4 regions of the Rhizobium sp. NXC24 genome follow, and region 3 is predicted to be linked to each of the others. Evidence: predicted binding sites of a transcription regulator. Region 3 holds the regulator's gene; each other region holds the start of a gene.
The links. The regulator LexA, encoded in region 3, represses DNA repair genes until DNA is damaged. The targets are predictions, from matches to a motif close to TGTTCNNNNTGTGTTCNG.
Positions count from the first base shown of each region.

Region 1: the regulator LexA is predicted to act here: its motif matches at 2,281-2,298, upstream of NXC24_RS01745 (2'-5' RNA ligase family protein).
Region 2: the regulator LexA is predicted to act here: its motif matches at 3,353-3,370, upstream of ruvC (crossover junction endodeoxyribonuclease RuvC).
Region 4: the regulator LexA is predicted to act here: its motif matches at 2,854-2,871, upstream of NXC24_RS12545 (ribonuclease).

Region 1 covers NZ_CP024311.1:356,198-361,037, forward strand. The annotation lists gene NXC24_RS01740 (SulP family inorganic anion transporter) at 1-1,562, shown strand, start outside; gene NXC24_RS01745 (2'-5' RNA ligase family protein) at 1,577-2,197, opposite strand; gene NXC24_RS36140 (hypothetical protein) at 2,444-2,572, shown strand; gene NXC24_RS01750 (methylated-DNA--[protein]-cysteine S-methyltransferase) at 2,745-3,308, shown strand; gene NXC24_RS01755 (hypothetical protein) at 3,341-3,874, opposite strand; gene NXC24_RS01760 (LysR family transcriptional regulator) at 4,002-4,840, shown strand, end outside.
Region 2 covers NZ_CP024311.1:3,188,091-3,192,930, reverse strand. The annotation lists gene NXC24_RS15770 (YmdB family metallophosphoesterase) at 1-263, shown strand, start outside; gene NXC24_RS15765 (MBL fold metallo-hydrolase) at 389-1,231, shown strand; gene NXC24_RS15760 (YebC/PmpR family DNA-binding transcriptional regulator) at 1,405-2,151, shown strand; gene NXC24_RS15755 (LLM class flavin-dependent oxidoreductase) at 2,219-3,217, opposite strand; gene ruvC (crossover junction endodeoxyribonuclease RuvC) at 3,412-3,924, shown strand; gene ruvA (Holliday junction branch migration protein RuvA) at 4,002-4,616, shown strand; gene ruvB (Holliday junction branch migration DNA helicase RuvB) at 4,778-4,840, shown strand, end outside.
Region 3 covers NZ_CP024311.1:1,858,270-1,863,109, forward strand. The annotation lists gene NXC24_RS09160 (ComEC/Rec2 family competence protein) at 1-1,216, shown strand, start outside; gene lexA (transcriptional repressor LexA) at 1,197-1,919, opposite strand; gene NXC24_RS09170 (DUF2721 domain-containing protein) at 2,313-2,804, opposite strand; gene NXC24_RS09175 (mechanosensitive ion channel family protein) at 2,910-4,840, opposite strand, start outside.
Region 4 covers NZ_CP024311.1:2,547,344-2,552,183, forward strand. The annotation lists gene NXC24_RS12535 (metalloregulator ArsR/SmtB family transcription factor) at 1-121, opposite strand, end outside; gene ettA (energy-dependent translational throttle protein EttA) at 315-1,964, opposite strand; gene NXC24_RS12545 (ribonuclease) at 2,089-2,838, opposite strand; gene NXC24_RS12550 (alpha/beta hydrolase) at 3,009-3,941, shown strand; gene NXC24_RS12555 (CaiB/BaiF CoA-transferase family protein) at 4,103-4,840, shown strand, end outside.

The sequences.
Region 1 (4,840 bases), 1.5 Mb from region 3:
TGCTGCCCGAAGCAGTCGCCTATGCCGGTATCGCCGGTCTGCCGCCGCATAGAGCGATCCTCGCCGGTATTGCCGGCTGTCTGGTCTACGCGATTTTCGGACGCAGCCGTTTCGCCATCGTCTCACCGACCTCTTCATCTGCCGCCATTCTTGCGGCGACGCTAGCGGTTGTTCCGGGAGACGCCACCGTCAAGGCGAGCCTCGCGACCATCGCCGTCGCGCTGGCCGGCATCCTCTTCGTCATCGCCGCCGCCTTGCGCCTGGGCGGCATTACCGGCTTCATCTCGCGCCCGGTGTTGCGCGGCTTTGCCCTGGGACTGGCGATTACCATCATCCTGCATCAGCTCCCGATTCTCGTCGGCGTCCCCGTGCAGGGCTCGAATATCTTCAGCTATGCCGGCGCGCTGTTGGCGGCAATTCCTAGGTGGAACATCGCAAGCGTTGCCGTCGGCATCGTGGCATTGGTCGCACTGCTATTGCTCAAGCGGCTGCCGGGCGTCCCCGGCGCCTTCCTCGTGCTCGCTGCCGGCATCCTCGCCTCTTCTGCCTTTGGCCTCGACGGCCATGGTGTCGCGTTGGTCGGGACGATCGAGGTCCTGCCGCAATGGCCTTCGCTTCCCGATGCCGGCTGGCCCGCTTATTCGCGGCTGGTGCAATTTACCGTGCCGCTGGTGCTCATTCTCTTTGCCGAATCCTGGGGTACGATGCGGGCCTTGGCGCTGCGCTACGGCGATGCTCTGGAGGTCAATCGCGAGTTGGGGGCGTTGGGCTTTGCCAATATCGCCAGCGCCGTCGTCCAGGGCATGCCTGTCGGCGCCGGTTTTTCCGCAGGTTTCGCCAGTGAGGCGGCAGGGGCCAAGACGCGGGCCACCGCCGTCTTTGCCGCCATCGGCCTTGCCATTCTGATCGCCTGCGCCGGGCCGCTGGTGGCGCGGCTGCCGGAGCCGGTGCTTGCCGCCGTGGTGATTGCGGCCCTCACGCATGCGCTCGACCCCGGCCCGATCCTTCGACTGCGGCGGCTTCATCGTGATTTCTATGTCGCGCTCGGTGCCGCGGCTGGCGTACTGATCTTCGGCGTCCTCAACGGCATGCTGCTGGCGATCGTACTTTCGCTCGTCGCAATGATGCATCGATTGGCATCCCCCTATGTCGCCCGCCTCGGACGGCTGGGAGGCAGCCATAATTTCGTCGACGTCAGCCGCCACCCGGAGGCGATAGAAACGCCCGGCATTGCGATCTGGCGTCCCGGCGAGCCGCTGTTTTTCGGAAATGCCGATATGATCCTTGGCGAGATTCTGATGCGCAGCCGCGCCGAAACGGGACTGAAGGCCGTGGTGCTGAGTCTGGAGGAAAGCTTCGATCTCGACAGCTCCGCGCTCGACGCTTTGATGGAATTCGACAATGCCATGCGCATTGCCGGCATCCGCGTGCAATTCGCGCGTGCTCATGATAAAGCCCGCGACCTCATGGCCGCTGCCGGAATGACCGATCTCGAAAATCGCTGCAGCTTCAGCGTTGACGACGCGGCCGCGGTGGTTGCACCGGCGGTGGGGAACGGCTGACCTCTGTAGCCGGCTTAGTTCAGCAGCCAGTAGCAAAGATGCTCGTGCCTGCCTTCCCCCTGGAGGCTATGGACCAGCACAAAATCCCGGACGGTCCACCCTACGGGTTCGTCAAGCACGACTTCCGGAATCAATTGACCCCGATATAGCAAGGTCATATGCGGCTCAAATTCCCTTCTATCGTTATTTGCAAAGCCGGTGAACCGCATTGCGTCATCCAGTTCTTGACGCAGCGCTTTCAGTTCCGCATTTCCTTCCTTGCACCATAGGACAAGGGGGCGATTGTCGCCATTACCGAAGCTGACGGCTCGATCGAAAACCACTTGGAATGATGGCTTCCTGACGGTCGACGCCGCTTGCATTGCCGCAAATGCGATCTCATGCGGTGGCTCATGCATGCCGGCGTAGGAGCCCAACTGGTAAAGCGTAATATGAAACAGATCCGAGGGGCGCGGCTTTGCGAAGAAACGGTATTGCCGATGCAGATCGCTTGCTAATTTGGCACTTGACGAAGCAACCTCCCGATCAGGCAGTACAGCAAAATAAAGACCAGCCGAATGCATCGGATCGGCTTCAGATTTCCTGACTCGTGATCCTCCGCCAAGATTGAGCGAAAGCTGTGCGTTGTTCTTCATGAGATCGCTTCAAAGCCAGCCGGCCTTGCCTCGTGCTGTTCTTGCTGAGCGCTGATATCCTACGGTCGCCTAGTCTTAAAATCAAGAACAAATAGAGAACAAATTGAAGTGGCCGCAATTGGCCGGGAAGATCGGATATTTCATCGCATCCCTCGATTTGGAAAAAGCACCGAATAAAACTGCCCTTCGATTGTTCACCGCAGGTCAGGGCATTTTGGCCCGCTCTCAACAAGGGAATGACCTCACATGTTGATCAAAACCATCTTCTCCGCCGTTCTTTTCGCCTTCATCGGTCTCGGCGTCTCCGCCTGCTCCACCACCGGCTCCGGCGGCGGCATGACGCAGAATTCGGCTCCGGCCGGCGGAGGGTATTGATAAGCTCCCAAGCTGGGTGGGAAGTGGTGTGGCGGATGTTGCCGTCGCAGCATCGGCATCGCTTCCTTCACTCCGCAAAATGTTGGCAACAATCGGCCTGCGCAAGAATCGGGTTGAATTCGGGTGCCAGAGGCACGATTTTCATGGCAAGTGGAAACACGGAGACTTTGCCATGAGCGAGACAAGGCAACATTATCTGATCTTCGAAACCGTCGGTGGTTTCTGTGGGATTGCGTGGAACGACATCGGTGTCACTCGCTTCCAATTGCCGACGAAAAGCGCTGAGGCGACCGAGCGCCTCATGCTTCGCCGTTTGCCAAATGCACGACCTAGCGCGCCGACGCCCGATGTCGCCGATGCGGTTGCCGCCGTAAAGCGTTATTTCGCTGGCGAAACAATCGATTTCTCCGGCGTGAAACTGGATCTCAGCGAGCAGGACGATTTCTTCAAGCAGATCTATGCCGCAGCGAGGCAGGTAGGGTGGGGGCACACCACCACCTATGGCGCGCTAGCCAAACAGCTCGGCGCCGGTCCGGAAGCGGCGCGCGACGTCGGCCAGGCCATGGCCAAGAACCCCGTGGCGCTGATCATTCCCTGCCACCGCGTCTTGGCCGCCGGCGGCAAGATAGGCGGCTTCTCCGCGCCCGGCGGTTCGACCGCCAAGGCTCGCATGCTGGAACTGGAAGGCGTCCAGCTCGCGCCGCCGAAGCCCGTGCAGCAATCCCTGGGTTTCTGAACGTTGGTCGTGTGCATAACGCGCCCGGAGGGTCACGCGTCCGTGGATGCGGCCGCATCTCCGGCGATGGCCCGAGCCGTTCCGGGCTGAGGACGCAGCAGCAGATAGAACGCGGCGACATGCGTGATCATCAATAGAGGCACATAGATGATCGGGATTGCGTAGGTGGCGCCCAACTGTCCGGCGAACCCGGGAAGGTCGAATTGGGTGCCATTATAGTAGTCGACGATGAGGTCGACTGTCCCCACAACATTGAAGGCAATGGTGAACAGCCAAAAGAGCGGACGTATCCTTACGGTGAGAAGCGCCAGCATGGCGAGCAGGCCGGTTGCAAAGTCACCATAAGCGGCTGATATCGCGAAGCCGGCGGGCAGATTGGGGCCGACGACGCCGGGAACAATGAAGACCAGCCCGAAGAAACGGAAACTGTGCAGCGTGGCGATGGCGCGTTGCGCTTCGACCTGATCCATGGATTTGAGCTTCGGCCAGACGTAGGCTCCGAAGCAGAGCAGCCAGGGGACGTAACCCAGAACGAGATGTAGCTGGAAGATGATTGCGGGCGACATGTAGCCTCCTATGGTGTGCTAGCTCATGCGGTCTCAAACACGGTGGTCGGAATGCCGAGCCGGGCCGTCCGGGTCAGATGTACGACCGCTATCGCCTGGCGACTATTCGCTATAATGTTGACGGGCCATGAAGCAGAATTTCACAGTCAGACGAGGCGCGCTCGATGGGGTGGAGGCGTTCCTGAGCGTTGCCGAGCACCGCAGTTTTCGCAGAGCGGCCGCGGAACTCGGGGTAACTCCATCGGCGATCAGCCAAGTGGTGCGCGCACTTGAGGCGCGCGTCGGCGCAGCGCTCTTCCTGCGCACCACGCGCAGCGTGGGCCTGACCGAAGCAGGAGAACGATTCCTGTCGCGCGCAAAGCCGGCCTTCGAAGAGCTCGTCGCTGCAAGCGAGGTCGCCGGTCAACTCGGAGAGCGGCCGGCCGGATTATTGCGCCTCGCCGTGCCGCGTTCGGTCGTGCCGATCGTGCTGGAGCCACTGATCGCGTCCTTCTGCGAGGCCTATCCCGCGATCGAGGTGGAGATCGCCGTAAGCGAGAAGCTGGTCGATCTCGCAGCCGAAGGATTTGATGCCGGTGTCAGGCTGGGCGAGTTCATCGACGCCGACATGGTCGCGGTACGGCTGACGCCGCCGTTCCCGTTTGTAGTCGTTGGCAGCCCCGATTACCTGTCTCGGCACAAGCGGCCGGAGCGTATCGACGATCTGCGTGACCACGCCTGCCTGCGCATGCGCCGCACAAACGGGTCGGTCGCGCCCTGGTCCTTTGTCGACGGCGGCAAGGCGGTCGAGGCAATCGTCTCAGGGCCGCTCATCGCGCATGACTACCCCACGGTCCTGGGAGCTGCCATCCAGGGTGCGGGAATTGCGCAAGTGCCAAGCCCGCTCGCCGAAGCGGCTCTTGCCGATGGCCGCTTGCAAGTGCTGCTCGCCTCCTTCGCCGTCACAACCCCCGGGGTTTTTCTGTA
Region 2 (4,840 bases), 1.3 Mb from region 3:
AGATCCTGAACGGCGGCACCGCCTACATGTCGGATGCCGGCATGTGCGGCGACTATGACTCGTCGCTCGGCATGGAGAAGGAAGAGCCGCTCAACCGCTTCATTTCGAAGATGCCGAAGGGCCGTTTCGAGGCGGCTTCCGGGCCGGCCACCATCTGCGGCGTCGGCGTCGAGATATCGGATGCGACGGGGCTTGCCGAAAAGATCGCGCCGCTCAGGATCGGGCCGCGTCTGGCCGAAACCATTCCGGAATTCTGGCGTTAGCTATTGTCCTGCCGTTGATCACGCGGCAGCGATGACGCGATTGTGAGCAATCTGATCGGATTGCGGCTGGACGCACCTCAGCTCATACCGCATCCTTCGCGGCTCTGTGGAGCTGAAGGGATGGCATGATGCTGCGATTTCCCGTCTTCGCTGTGATCTTCCTGCTGGCCGTGGCTGGTTGGAGTGCCGCAGGCGCCCAGCAGAGACCGTCCCGCCCACATGTCAGCCAATGTCAGGCGATCGCGCAGTCGCTGCCGAAAGCGACATTCGCCAGCTTTTCCGGTTCAGCCCCGCTTCCGGCCAACGATCCCGTCGGCGGCGATGTAAAAATCACCTTCCTCGGTCATGCCACCCTCTTCATAGAGACACCCGGCGGTGTGTCGATCGCGACCGATTTCAGCGGCGCCTTTGTCCCGCCTTATACGCCGACCGTCGTGACGATGAACAAGGCGCATCCAAGCCATTACACGCTGACCCCGGATCCGGCGATCAAATATGTGCTGCACGGCTGGAGCGATACGCCCGGCGAGCCGGCGAAGATCAATCTGACTGTCGGCGATACGCTGATCCGCAACGTGGTGACCGATATTCGTGGATGGTCGGGAGGTGTCGAGGCGAACGGCAATTCGATCTTCATCTTCGAAGTGGCCGGGCTCTGCATCGGCCATCTTGGGCACCTGCATTTCGAGCTCAACGACAAGCAATATGCCGAAATCGGCCGGCTCGATGTCGTCATGGTGCCGGTCGATGGCGGCCTTACCATGGGCGCGGACAGCATGAGCCGGGTGGTGAAACGGCTGCGTTCGTCGCTCATTCTGCCAATGCACCGCTGGGGGCCGCCGATACAGCAATTCCTGGCGATGTTCGGCCCGGATTTCGACATCGCCTATGCGCCCACCGCAAGCACCACCGTTTCGCTGAAAACCCTGCCGCGCAAGCCGCTGATTTACGTGCTGAGGGGGCTTTGAGCCGATCAGCACGATGCCCGGGCGGCCCTCTCCCTCCGCCCGGGCACACCTTCGAAGGATATCGCTACCGGGCGCCCTGTCGTGGGCGTCCTTGCGGGCTTTTTGCTTGAATGAAAGCCACTTCGCTCTTATAAGGCGGCCCATTCCCAACAAAAGACGTGAACAGGGGTGCCATGGCTGGCCATTCACAGTTTAAAAACATCATGCATCGCAAGGGCCGTCAGGACTCGGTGCGTTCGAAAATGTTCTCGAAGCTGGCACGTGAAATCACTGTTGCCGCCAAGTCGGGTCTGCCTGATCCGAGCATGAACGCAAGTTTGCGCCTGGCGATCCAGAACGCCAAGGCGCAGTCGATGCCCAAGGACAATATCGATCGCGCCATCAAGAAAGCCTCCGGCGCAGATACCGAGAATTACGATGCGGTCCGCTATGAGGGCTACGGCCCCGGCGGCACGGCGATCATCGTCGAGGCTCTGACCGACAATCGCAACCGCACCGCGTCGAACGTCCGCTCGATCTTCACGAAGGCCGGCGGCGCGCTTGGTGAAACCGGCTCGGTCTCCTTCTCCTTCGACCATGTCGGTGAAATCACCTACAAGCCCGAGGTCGGTGATGCGGATAAGGTGATGGAAGCCGCGATCGAAGCCGGCGCCGACGATGTCGAGAGCGATGAGGAAGGCCACACCATCATCTGCGGTTTCGAAGCGATGAACGAGGTTGCCAAGGCACTCGAAGCAACGCTCGGCGAAGCCGAAACCGTCAAGGCGATCTGGCGTGCCCAGAACAATGTGCCGGTCGACGAAGAAAAGGCGCAGTCGCTGATGAAGCTAATCGACAGCCTGGAAGACGACGACGACGTGCAGAACGTCTATTCGAACTTCGAAGTCTCCGAAGAGATTCTGGCCAAGCTCTCGGCCTGATTTTTTCCTCTAAAAATAAGCCCCAGTCTCCCAGGTTTTGCCAAGGGAGACTGGGGCTTTTCTATTATTAGGCAGCCTTCTTGAATGACGGCAATTGCGCGAATAGCTCCACCGATCTCAGCCGCGCCTCGATGTCGTGGATCGGCATCGAAATGATCACTTCGTCCGCTTCCGTATCCTTGATGAACTGCGAAAGCTTGGCCTCCGCAGTCGCGGGTGAGCCGACAATGGCGTAACGCAGGGTGTGTTCGACATTCAGTTTTTCCATAGGCGTCCAGAAATCGTCCATGTCCCTGCGGGGGCGAGGGAAGGGGCCGCGGACATTGCGGCGCAGGTTGACGAATTGCTGCTGTGCCGAGGTGAAGTGATAATCCGCCTCTTCGTCGGTCTCCGCGGCCGAGCCCATGACGCCGACCATGACATAGGGTTTGTCGAGTGTTGCCGACGGCGTGAAGCGGTCGCGATAGATGGCGACGGCATCGAGCAAAGCTTCCGGCGCAAAATGCGAGGCGAAAGCATAGGGCAGGCCGAGCATGGCGGCGAGATGGGCGCTGTAGAGGCTCGATCCGAGCAGCCAGATCGGCACTTTGGCGCCGTTGCCGGGTACGGCAAGGATCGATTGGTTCTCGTCGGCCGGGCTGAACAGATGCTGCAGCTCGACAATATCATTGGGGAAGCTCTGGGCGCCGGCATCGAGGTTGCGACGCAGGGCCTGCGCCGTGCGCATATCCGTGCCCGGCGCACGACCGAGACCGAGATCGACGCGGCCGGGAAACAGGGCTTCGAGCGTGCCGAATTGCTCCGCTATCACCAGCGGCGAATGGTTCGGCAGCATGACGCCGCCCGAGCCGATGCGGATGCGCGAAGTGGCTGCTCCGACATGGCCGATAACAACCGCGGTCGCGGCGCTGGCGACGCCTGGCATGCCATGATGCTCCGCCAGCCAGAACCTGGTGTAGCCAAGCGCTTCCGCCTTCTGCGCCATGCGCTTCGAGCCTTCGAAGGATTGGCTGACTGTGCTGCCCTCGGCAACGGGCGAAAGATCGAGGATGGAAAAGGGGACCATGGCAAGAGACCTGCGTGGTGAAAGGGGAGGAGCAATTGTCTCCATGTAGGAGCGCCGACACTCCATTCCAAACCCTGCCCGGCAATTTCGTCACCCTAATTTCAAAGCTGCAGAAAGAGGCTGGGTTTGGGAGTTTGTTTTTGTTTTGTTCACATTTTGCTGGCACATCTGCAGCTCCAAAGATAGGTTGACGCATGCAGAATACGATTCGAATCATCGGCATCGATCCCGGCCTGCGCCGCACCGGCTGGGGCATTATCGACACATTGGGCAATTCCCTGCGTTTCGTGGCCTCGGGGACGGTGACGTCGGACGGCGAGATGGATCTCGCGTCGCGCCTCTGCCAGCTTCACGATGGGCTTGCCGATATCGTCCACAGCTACAAGCCGGATGAAGCCGCTGTCGAACAGACCTTCGTCAATAAGGATGCGGTGGCGACGCTGAAGCTCGGCCAGGCGCGCGGTATCGCCATGCTCGTGCCGGCGCGCGCCGGGCTGCAGGTTGCCGAATATGCGCCGAATGCCGTCAAGAAGGCAGTGATCGGTGTGGGTCATGGCGAGAAGCAGCAGATCCACATGATGCTGAAGATCCTGATGCCGAAGGTGGAGTTCAAAGGCAACGACGCCGCCGATGCACTCGCCATCGCCATCTGCCATGCCCATAATCGCGGCGCCAGCCGGATGCGCCAGGCGGCGCTGGCGGGGTAGTTTGTTTTCGTTATCGCTCTTACTTTCCTTCACTTGACCTTATCTCTCCCGAAACCCATCCCTGACGGACATCATTCATGATCGGCAAGTTGAAAGGCACAATCGAAGAGATCGGCGAGGACTATGCGCTCGTGGATGTGCACGGCGTCTGCTACGTCGCCTATTGTTCGGCGCGTACGCTGTCGAAACTCGGCTCGGTCGGCGAAGCCTGTGTTCTCTTCATCGAGACATATGTCCGCGAGGACCAGATCCGTCTTTTCGGGTTCACGACGGTGCTTGAACGGGAGTGGTTCAATCTTCTGCAGACGGTGCAGGGTATCGGCGCGAAGGTGGCGCTGGCACTGTTGTCGACGCTGACGCCGTCGGAGCTCGCCAATGCGATCGCGCTGCAGGACCGCGGCGCCGTATCCCGGGCGCCGGGTGTCGGGCCGAAAGTGGCGATGCGCATCGTCACCGAGCTGAAGAACAAGGCGCCGGCGTTTGCGGGCGAGGCGATCAATATCGGCCTAAAGCAGGAATTGGGCGATGGCGTCGCTTCCGCCCCGGTCGCGGATGCCGTTTCTGCGCTCACCAATCTCGGCTATTCCCGCGACCAGGCCGCAAATGCGGTTGCGGCTGCGATGAAATCGGCGGGTGAGGAAGCAGACAGCGCCAAGCTGATCCGGCTGGGCTTGAAGGAGCTCGCACGGTGATCCTTTGCACCTTTTTCTATTCCTTACTATTGTCTCAAGGTAAGGAGATCGACTCATGGCGCTCCTCCACGAAATGGTGATCTAAGGGAGGGAGCCATGGTGACCGCCATGGTCTTCAGCATCGAAGCCGCAAAACGCATACCGGGAATGGAACGTCTGACATGAGCGAAGCCGCACGCTTGATATCGCCGGAAAAGCGGGGCGAAGACCTGGATGTGACGCTT
Region 3 (4,840 bases):
AGTCATTCTCATACTGTCGCCTTCGCAGGCGCTCGGACCAAGTTTTCAGATGTCTTACGCCGCGACCCTGGCGTTGGTGTCCGGCTATTCGCTCTGGGCGAGGAGGCCGCATCGGGAGAGCGTTCTCTCCCGGTTCCGGGTCATGCGTCCGCTGCTCTTCGTTTCCCGTTTCTTCGGAAGCATATTGTCGACCTCTTTTATAGGCGGCGCATCGACGGCAATCTTCTCGATAGAACATTTTCACCGGTTGGCGACATATGGCCTCGTTGCCAATCTGGCGGCTATGCCGGTCGTCTCCTTTGTCGTCATGCCGTTTGGCATGGCGGCGACGCTACTGATGCCATTTGGCGTTGATGCCCCTTTCTGGCAGATAACCGGCTGGGGACTTGATGTCGTCATCGTCATTGCCAAAACGGTTGCCGCCTGGGGCGGTAATATTCCCTTCGGCCGGCTGCCGGTCTGGCTGTTCCCGACGGTCATAGCCGGCTTCTTGCTGATGACCTTGCTGAGAACATGGCTGCGACATGCAGGTGCGCTCTTGATCACCGGTTCGGTCGCAGTCGTGGCGCTCGGCCCCGGTGTCCTGAAGCCTGATCTCATGATCTCCGAGGACGGCACGCTGGTCGCCTTGTTGCGCAACGGTGCGTTGACGACAAACCGCGAAAAACCGCCGGATTTCATCTTCGAGCAATGGCAAAGAGCATTGGCGATCACCGAGCAGCAACCGCCAACGATGCTTCCGCCGGATAGTCAGCTCCCCAAAATCAGCAAATCAGACAAGCATCGTCGCCTGAATTCCGAAGAACAGAGCGCCGTTCGAAAGGCGATGGATGCGGCATTAGACGCGGCCGGGCCGGGCGGTTTCGCCTGCCAAAAAGGTGCATGGTGCGTGGCAATGCTGGATAATGGCGACATGCTTGTCACCATTGAAGATGCCGCCTATCTCGCTCCGGCCTGCGACACGGCCAATATCGTCATCACCTCCGTACGGCTGCGTCTTGATCGCTGCCGCTCTGGCGCCACGCTCTTCACAGGTGCAACATTGCGCCGCACAGGGTCCATCGAAATGAGCCTTAGCACCGATAAACCGATAATGACGGCAGCGTTTGAAAACCTTTCGCGGCCATGGAGCCTGCATCGCTCCTACGACTGGCGAACAGACACTTTTGGCGCGCCGCTCAAGCCGGCGTCACCGGTCAGTGATAGCGGCGAATGAGACCGACGAGCTTGCCTTGTACCTTCACTCGATCCGGCCCAAAGATGCGGGTTTCGTAAGCAGGGTTTGCCGCTTCAAGCGCGATCGAGGCTCCCTTGCGGCGGAAGCGCTTCAATGTCGCCTCTTCATCATCGACGAGAGCGACGACGATGTCGCCGGGATTGGCGGTCGTGGCGTTGCGGATGATGACGGTATCGCCGTCAAAGATGCCGGCATCGATCATGGAGTCGCCCTTGACCTCCAGCGCATAATGCTCGCCGGAGCCGAGCATGTCGGCGGGAACGGTGATGTCGTGAGTATTGTTCTGGATGGCCGAGATCGGAACGCCGGCGGCAATGCGGCCCATGACGGGTACCGAAACCGAACTGTTGTTGTCCTCACTCACCGGCTTGGTGGGTGCGGGCGGCGGCACAAGTTGCGGCTTGCCAAGGCTACCCTCGATGACGCTTGGCGAAAAGCCGCGGCGAGGCTGCAGGCTCGGGCTATAGGCCTCCGGTAGCTTGATGACCTCCAGCGCCCGGGCCCGGTTCGGCAGGCGACGGATGAAGCCGCGTTCTTCCAAAGCCGTGATGAGACGGTGAATACCGGATTTGGACGCAAGGTCCAGCGCATCTTTCATCTCGTCGAAAGATGGCGGAACACCGGACTCCTTCATTCGTTCGTGAATGAAGAGAAGCAGTTCCTGCTGCTTGCGCGTCAACATCGTTTTGAACCTCGGGACTGAGAAGGTGTCGTGAAACAAATCCAGAACGGACACTATATGTTCCATATGTGTTCCGCAAGCCCTTAAATTTCGGTGAACATTTTGTAGGTGCATCAAATAAATGGGAACATAACAGGTCCCGGGCAGATGACTTTTTTCCCGGCACCTTCAAACTAAATAGCAGAAATATATGCGGAATCGGGCGAAGCAAAATTTCGGACGATCCCAAAACGGATTATCTCCAAGGCGGCGAAAAGCCATGTTCTTCGTTCTATAAGCTCTTTGGAGGACGACACTCTCCGAACCATGGAGAGCAAGCTATGGATCTGACTGGGAATCCGGATTTCTGAGGGGCCGGGATTGGTGCCATCCGTAGTAATATTCGATGGGATATCAATAGGTTGAACTTTTCCTCGAACTCCCGTGCCGGTGCTCGAGCAAGGTACGGTCGTTGGCGATCTGCCTTAGCATGCTGCGCCCGGCCAGAATCATCTCGACGAGAAAGGCCACAAAGGCGCCCATGAGTGCGAAGACGGCAAGGCCAAAGAGCCAGAGCAGCAATTGCTCGCGAAATTGCTGTCGAATTGCACCGCCCATGAGGCCGAGCGTCGCAAGGCATGTGAACACGCCCGATGCCGTGCCGAGCAGAACTGCGATCTCCAGCGCCAATGTTCGCCGTCGCAGATAATAGAGCTGCAGCAACCGCGTTTCATCCGGGTCCTCAGAGGTCACCCGTTCGAAAAGGCTGTTGACCCGGTCGGAGACGCGGGCGAGCCTGGCCGAGAAGACATTGAGGCACCCGGCGGTGCCCGCCAGCAGAAAGACCGGTGTCAGCGCTATTTGAATAACGTGCGCGGCAATAGACGTCAGATGGTCATTCAGCACATTGGATCTCCTTTCTGTCCAACGTCATCCGGTATCGGCTCCAGGGTTGTCGCCTTGCCAAAGAGGGCGCGGAGATGAGGCTGGTGACTGATCTCGCGCGAACGTTCAGGTCGGCGGCGCTGCCGATTGCGTCATTTGCTCAGCGATCTTCTTTCTCTGCAGTGTCATGGCTGCGATCGCGGCATCGGATTTTTCCTCGCCACCCACCTGCACTGTCGGCTGAGCGAAGTCGATGCCGTTTTCCATGAAGGCGTCGCGGATCATGGTATAGGCCTGGCGCCGTATGTAGGTTTGCCGACCGGGGAGGGCGGTAAAAGCAAAGCTCAGTTCGATACCGAAGTCGCCAATTTGCTCCACCCCCTTCATTTTCAGGGTCTCAAGAATCTGCGGTCCGATTTCCGGATCTTCTTTCAACTGCTCTCCGATTTGCTTGACGATCCTTTTCGCCTTGGCGACGTCGGTATTGAACGGAACCCGTAGCAGGAATTTATCGATCGCCCAGTCGCGGCTCATGTTCTGAACGGCGCCGAGTTCGCCGAAGGGAACTGTGAACACCGGACCATGATGATGTCGAAGCCTGACGGAACGCAGGCTGAACGATTCCACGGTTCCCTTGTAGCTGCCGCTTTGAACGTATTCGCCGACGCGGAAGGCATCGTCCATCAGGTAGAAAATGCCGCTGACGATATCCTTGACGAGCGTTTGCGAGCCGAAGCCGATCGCCACGCCGAATATGCCGGCCCCCGCAATCAACGGCCCGATCTGCACGCCCATTTCGGACAGCACGGTGAGGACGGCGGCTGCGATAACGATGGCTGCCAGTGCGTTGCGGAAGATCGGCAACAGGGTGCGAAGGCGGCCCGCGCGCGCGGCTTCCGCCGATGGCGAGGAGGCACTGCTATCGGCGGCGCTCAATTTCTCGTCAATGAATGCCCTCGACAATTGCCAGCAGAGATCGGCCAAAATCAGAACGACGACGCTCTTCAGCGCACCGCGAACAGCGGCGTCGATCGCCGGATTTTCTCGTGCGAGGATGTTGGGATCATAGTGCCAGACGACGGTAATCCAGGCGACCGCGGCTACGATGACGAGCGCCCGCGCACCGCGGATGGCCAGCACCATGCGCGCACTGTTCTTGTTGTCACCAGGCCAGCGTCCCTTTGCGAATGCTTCGGCCGTCCGTCCGACGGCAGTCAATAGCCCCGGAAGAACAACGACATAGATGCCAAGCCAGAAAAGGCCGACGAAGTTGGCCACCCAAAGAAGCCAGAGGCAGGCAACGTAGAGTGAATAAAGGATGTTCATAAGCGTCAGCTGTCGGGCAGCGGTTTCCTTGCCCGGTCGCCGCCATACGGCTTCGAGCGTAATCAGCAATAGGAGAATGGAGAACCCGTGGGAGACGACGGTGCCGACATCTCCGTCGATGGAGAGCGGTCTGGTCAGCGACGTCGTGGCGCCGGCTATCGCCAAAACGGCAATGAAGAGACAAGCCCTACGATAGCCGAAGGCCGACAGAGAGCCCGCGTCCATCGATAGTCTGCAGACGGCAAATGCGAGGCGAGCGGCAATGAATGCCGTCAGATAAAACAGGATCACCACATGCAGTAGCGGCGGCCAGTCAATGGCTAGGAAAATGGCGGAGCTGACGAGGGTGAAAGTAATCCACGGTCCTAATTCTCCGATCGTATGTGCGACAAGAGGATTTGGAAACTGGGCTTTCAGGACGGTTTTCTTGAAAAACCATTCCGCAGCGAGACCGACGCAGACCAATGCGGCGAACATGACGACGGCAGGCGCAAAGCCGTTGTTCCTTGCCTGCTCACGCACCCTGCTCGCTGCAGCGGCGAGCTGCCCCGGTACATTGGGAATCGCCGACCGTAGCGCCTTATATCGGGCGCGAGCGCGGGCCTCTCCGGTTTCGACCAGCGTCGCCGTCGCCGAAGGTGCCGGCTGTTGCTCGGCTGCTTGCCGCTTTTCCAGCCATTGGCGCAGCTCCGGATCATTCATCAGACGCAGCAATTCCGATAGCTTTGCAG
Region 4 (4,840 bases), 690 kb from region 3:
GATCCGTCACGGTGAGATCGCCAGCCGCAAGAAGCGCCAGCAGACGTAACCGCGTCGGCTCGCCGGCCGCCTTCAGTATGTCCACCAGATCATCCAAACCGAATTTCACGAGATCCGTCATCCAGCACCCAATCAAGATATAAAGATATCTTTATGTGATTTGCATTCGATCTGCAAGACCCAATTGCTGGCTGGGAGAATTCGACGTCGGAAATCTGTTAGGTTTTGTCGACCGGGGAATATGCGCTTCCTGACCTACGGCAAAGAAAAACCCCGGACTTGCCGGGGCTCTCCATGACAGAAAGACAGCAAACTTATCGTGTCAGGCGCTTGTGCGCCTGGCTGCCCGGATTGAGAGCATCGGGGCCGAGGCGGCGGATCTTGTCTTGCTCGTAATCTTCGAAATTGCCTTCGAACCATTCAACATGGCCTTCGCCTTCAAAGGCCAGAATATGCGTGGCCAGGCGGTCGAGGAACATGCGATCATGGCTGATGATGATGGCGCAGCCAGCGAAGTTTTCGAGCGCGCTTTCCAGCGCCCCCAGCGTTTCCGTATCGAGGTCGTTGGTCGGTTCGTCGAGCAGAAGCACGTTGCCGCCAGCCTTCAGCATCTTGGCCAAGTGAACGCGGTTGCGCTGACCGCCGGAGAGATTGCCGACCTTCTGCTGCTGGTCGCCGCCCTTGAAGTTGAAGGCACCGCAATAGGCGCGCGAGTTCATGTCGAACTTGCCGAGCTTGATGATTTCGGCGCCGCCGGAGATTTCCTCCCATACGGTCTTATTGCCGTCAAGCGCGTCGCGGCTCTGGTCGACATAGCTGAGATGCACTGTCTCGCCGATGCGGATCGAGCCGGAATCCGGCTTTTCCTGCCCGGTAATCATCTTGAACAGGGTCGTCTTGCCGGCGCCGTTCGGGCCGATGATGCCGACGATGCCGCCCGGCGGCAGCTTGATCGACAGATCGTTGACCAGCGTGCGACCTTCGAAGCCCTTGGTGATGCCCTCCATCTCGATCACCACCTGGCCGAGACGCTCGCTGACCGGAATGATGATCTGCGCATCACCGGGGCGCTGATTTTCGGCAGCATCGACTAGCTGTTCGTAAGCGTTGATACGCGCCTTGGACTTGGCTTGACGGGCCTTGGGGCTGGAGGCGATCCATTCCTGTTCGCGGCTGATTGCCTTCTGACGGCCAGCTTCTTCCCGGGCTTCCTGCAGCATGCGCTTGGCTTTGGCCTGCAGATAAGCGGAATAATTGCCTTCGTAGGGAATGCCACGACCGCGGTCGAGTTCGAGAATCCAGCCGGTAACATTGTCGAGGAAGTAACGGTCGTGGGTGATCATCATCACGGCACCCGGATAGTCGCGCAGGTGCTTTTCCAGCCAGGCGATGGTCTCGGCGTCGAGATGGTTGGTCGGTTCGTCGAGCAGCAGCAGGTCCGGCTGCGAGAGAAGCAAGCGGCAAAGCGCGATACGGCGGCGCTCACCGCCGGAAAGGCTGGTGACTTCGGCATCGCGCGGCGGGCAGCACAATGCTTCCATCGCCATCTCGACCTGGCTTTCCAGATCCCAGAGATTCTGGCTGTCGATGATATCCTGGAGTTTGGCGCCCTCGTCCGCCGTCTCGTCGGAATAGTTCATCATCAATTCGTTGTAGCGATTGAGGATTTCGGTTTTCTTGGCAACGCCTTCCATGACGTTTTCGAACACCGTCTTGTTGGGATCGAGCTGAGGCTCCTGCGCCAGGTAGCCGATAGTGGCGCCTTCGGCCAACCAGGCTTCGCCAGTATATTCCTTGTCGAGGCCGGCCATGATGCGCAGCACGGTCGACTTACCGGCACCGTTCGGGCCGAGAATGCCGATCTTGGCGTCGGGATAAAAAGAGAGATGAATATTTTCGAGGATCTTCTTGGCGCCATAGGCCTTATTTAGACCGGCCATATGATAGATGAACTGACGTGCCATAGCTTGGGTTACTCCACGGGCGGATACATTGCGAATTGTGCCGCTATGTAGGCGAAACCCCGCCCTCGGGCAACGGAGAAACCTTGTCCGAGGGCATTTATCGCGCCGAGCCGCCTGCTGGGTGTCAGAAACCCGCTGCGTCCACCACGCCCTGATCGCAGCCGAACGATGTGCTGCCGGCGCCCTGGATCAATTGCTCGAGTCGCGGCTCGTTTCCTTCCGACGGCTGAATAGCGTCTTCCGACAAGCCGATCGTCAGTTCCGAGATCACCCGCACCTTGCCGACTTGGCGGCAGCTCATCTTCACGCGGCCACTGGCGCCCTCGCCAAAACTTTTGTCGAAAGCAGCCTTGATGGTTTCGGCATCGAGCGTCTTGCCGATATTCTGCGCGAAAAGATCGCGCACAGCGGACGCATTGAGTTCATTGATCAACCCCACCGCAGTCCCGAAATAATCATCGGCGCTGAGCTTGGTGCAACTGCCGTGTTTGATCCACTCATGCCGCTCCAGACCGGATTGCGTGCCGGGCATGACTTTGTCCAGCGCGGCCTTGGTTTCCGCCGAGAGTTGAACAGCCGGCAGGTCTTTCCAGTCCCGGCCGCGATCGGACTGCTTCAGATCATCGGAAACGTCGCAATATTCCTGCCGCATCGGCCAGAGGCCGTGTAGTGAAAAGTTCTTGGCGTCAAAATTATTCGCTGATTGATTTCGGCATTCCGCCTTCTTTTGGTTCGTCGCGCAGAACGCGGGTTCCCAACTCGCCGCCAGAATAAAGCGCGTCCGTCCATGGCTATTCTCCTCAGCCACGGCACTCGTCGCCATCACCACCGCAGTCAGAACCGCAACTGCAAACCTTTGAAGCCAAGGCTTCATTTCATACCTCCAAAATAGAACAATATGAGAACAAATAAGCAGTTTGATTTGCCGCACGCAACCCTGAATCGCAAAAACCACGAAGATTTATTTCTGTGAGCTTCCCTCGCCGTCCATTGCAATCCCGCCGGCGATGACCTTTCGTCCCACATGGGGAGGAAACACGCATGATGTTTGCCGAAACGAGGCATTTGGATAGTCCGACGGGCGCGACGCTCGCCTATCATCATGCGCCGGCAGATGGCGCCGCGCGTGGCATGCTTCTCGTCAGCCACGGTCTTGCCGAACATTCCCGTCGCTATGAACGCTTCGCCGCAGCGATGGCAGCGCGCGGCTTTCATGTCTATGCTCACGATCATCGCGGCCACGGCGAGACAAAAGCTGTCGATGCGCCACTCGGCCGCTTCGCAAGGCGCAATGGTGTCGATGCGGTCATTGCCGATGTGCTGGCGATGCGCGAGCTTGCCGCAACCGCCCATCCCGGCCTGCCGATCATTCTCTTCGGCCACTCCATGGGCGGGCTGATCAGCCTCAACGTAGCCGTGACGCATCCCGACAAGTTCGATGCCGTCACCGTTTGGAACTCGAATTTCAACCCTGGTCTCGCCGGGCGCGCGGCGCAGATCATCCTGAAGGCAGAACGCATGCTGAAGGGGTCCGATGTCCCGAGCGGGCTGTTGCCGAAGCTGACCTTCGGCGCCTGGGGCCAATCGATCGCCAACCGCCGCACCGAATTCGATTGGCTATCCCGTATTCCCGAAGAGGTGGATAAGTACATTGCCGACCCGCTCTGCGGCTTCGATGCCTCGGTGTCGCTGTGGCTGGATATTTTCGAACTGACCTTCCGTGCACCACAAAGGGATCACCTCGATCGGCTTCGGCGCGACATGCCGATCCATCTTATCGGCGGCAGGCATGACCCGGCGACGAACAATGGAAAAGCAATTTCCTGGCTGTCAGATCATTTGAAAAAGGCCGGCTTCTCGCATACCACCATGACCATCTATCAGGACATGCGGCATGAGACTCTGAACGAGATCGGTGCGGCCACAACCATTTCGGATTTTGCCGACTGGTGTCAGCAAGTGACGGCAAAGGACTGATTCCCAAAGGAATGTTTGAATAAATGCCACCGGCGGTTCCCTGCCCCGTTTGCATCAACCGAAGCCTCCATATTCTCTGGCGCGAGCGGCGCTTTGCTTCCGGGCCGGTATCCGATACATCTGAGAACACTTTCGTGCCGTAGCCGCCCATCGGGACCGATATGACCGATAATAAAACCAAGAAACCACCCCTTTCCGGCATTCGTGTCATCGAACTCGCCCGCGTTCTTGCCGGCCCCTGGGCAGGGCAGATGCTGGCCGATCTCGGCGCCGATGTCATTAAGGTCGAGAACCCGGATGGAGGCGACGATACGCGCCAATGGGGTCCGCCTTTCGTCGAAGGCAAGGATGGGAAAAACCTGTCCGCCGCCTATTACCACTCCGCCAATCGCGGCAAACGTTCCGTTGTCGCTGATCTGAAGACCGAAGAGGGCCAGGCCCTTGTTCGGCGGCTGGTCATAACCGCCGATGTGCTGATCGAGAATTTCAAGCTGGGCGGCCTCGTCAAATATGGACTCGACTACGGGAGCCTGCGGAAGATCAATCCAAAACTGGTCTATTGCTCGATCACCGGCTTCGGCCAGACCGGTCCCTATGCCGGTCTCGCAGGCTATGACTATATCGTCCAGGGCATGTCCGGCTTCATGTCGATTACCGGCGAGCCAGATGGGCAGCCGATGAAGGCGGGTGTCGCGATCGCCGATATCTTTACCGGAATCTATGCCGTCTCCGCGATCGAAGCAGCCCTCATCCATGCGCTGAAGACCGGCGAAGGTCAGCTTGTCGACATGGCGCTGCTCGACGTGCAATCCGCCGTGCTTGCCAATCAGAACATGAACTACCTGATCTCCGGCAAGGCTCCCACTCGCCTTGGCAATGCGCATCCCAATATCTCGCCC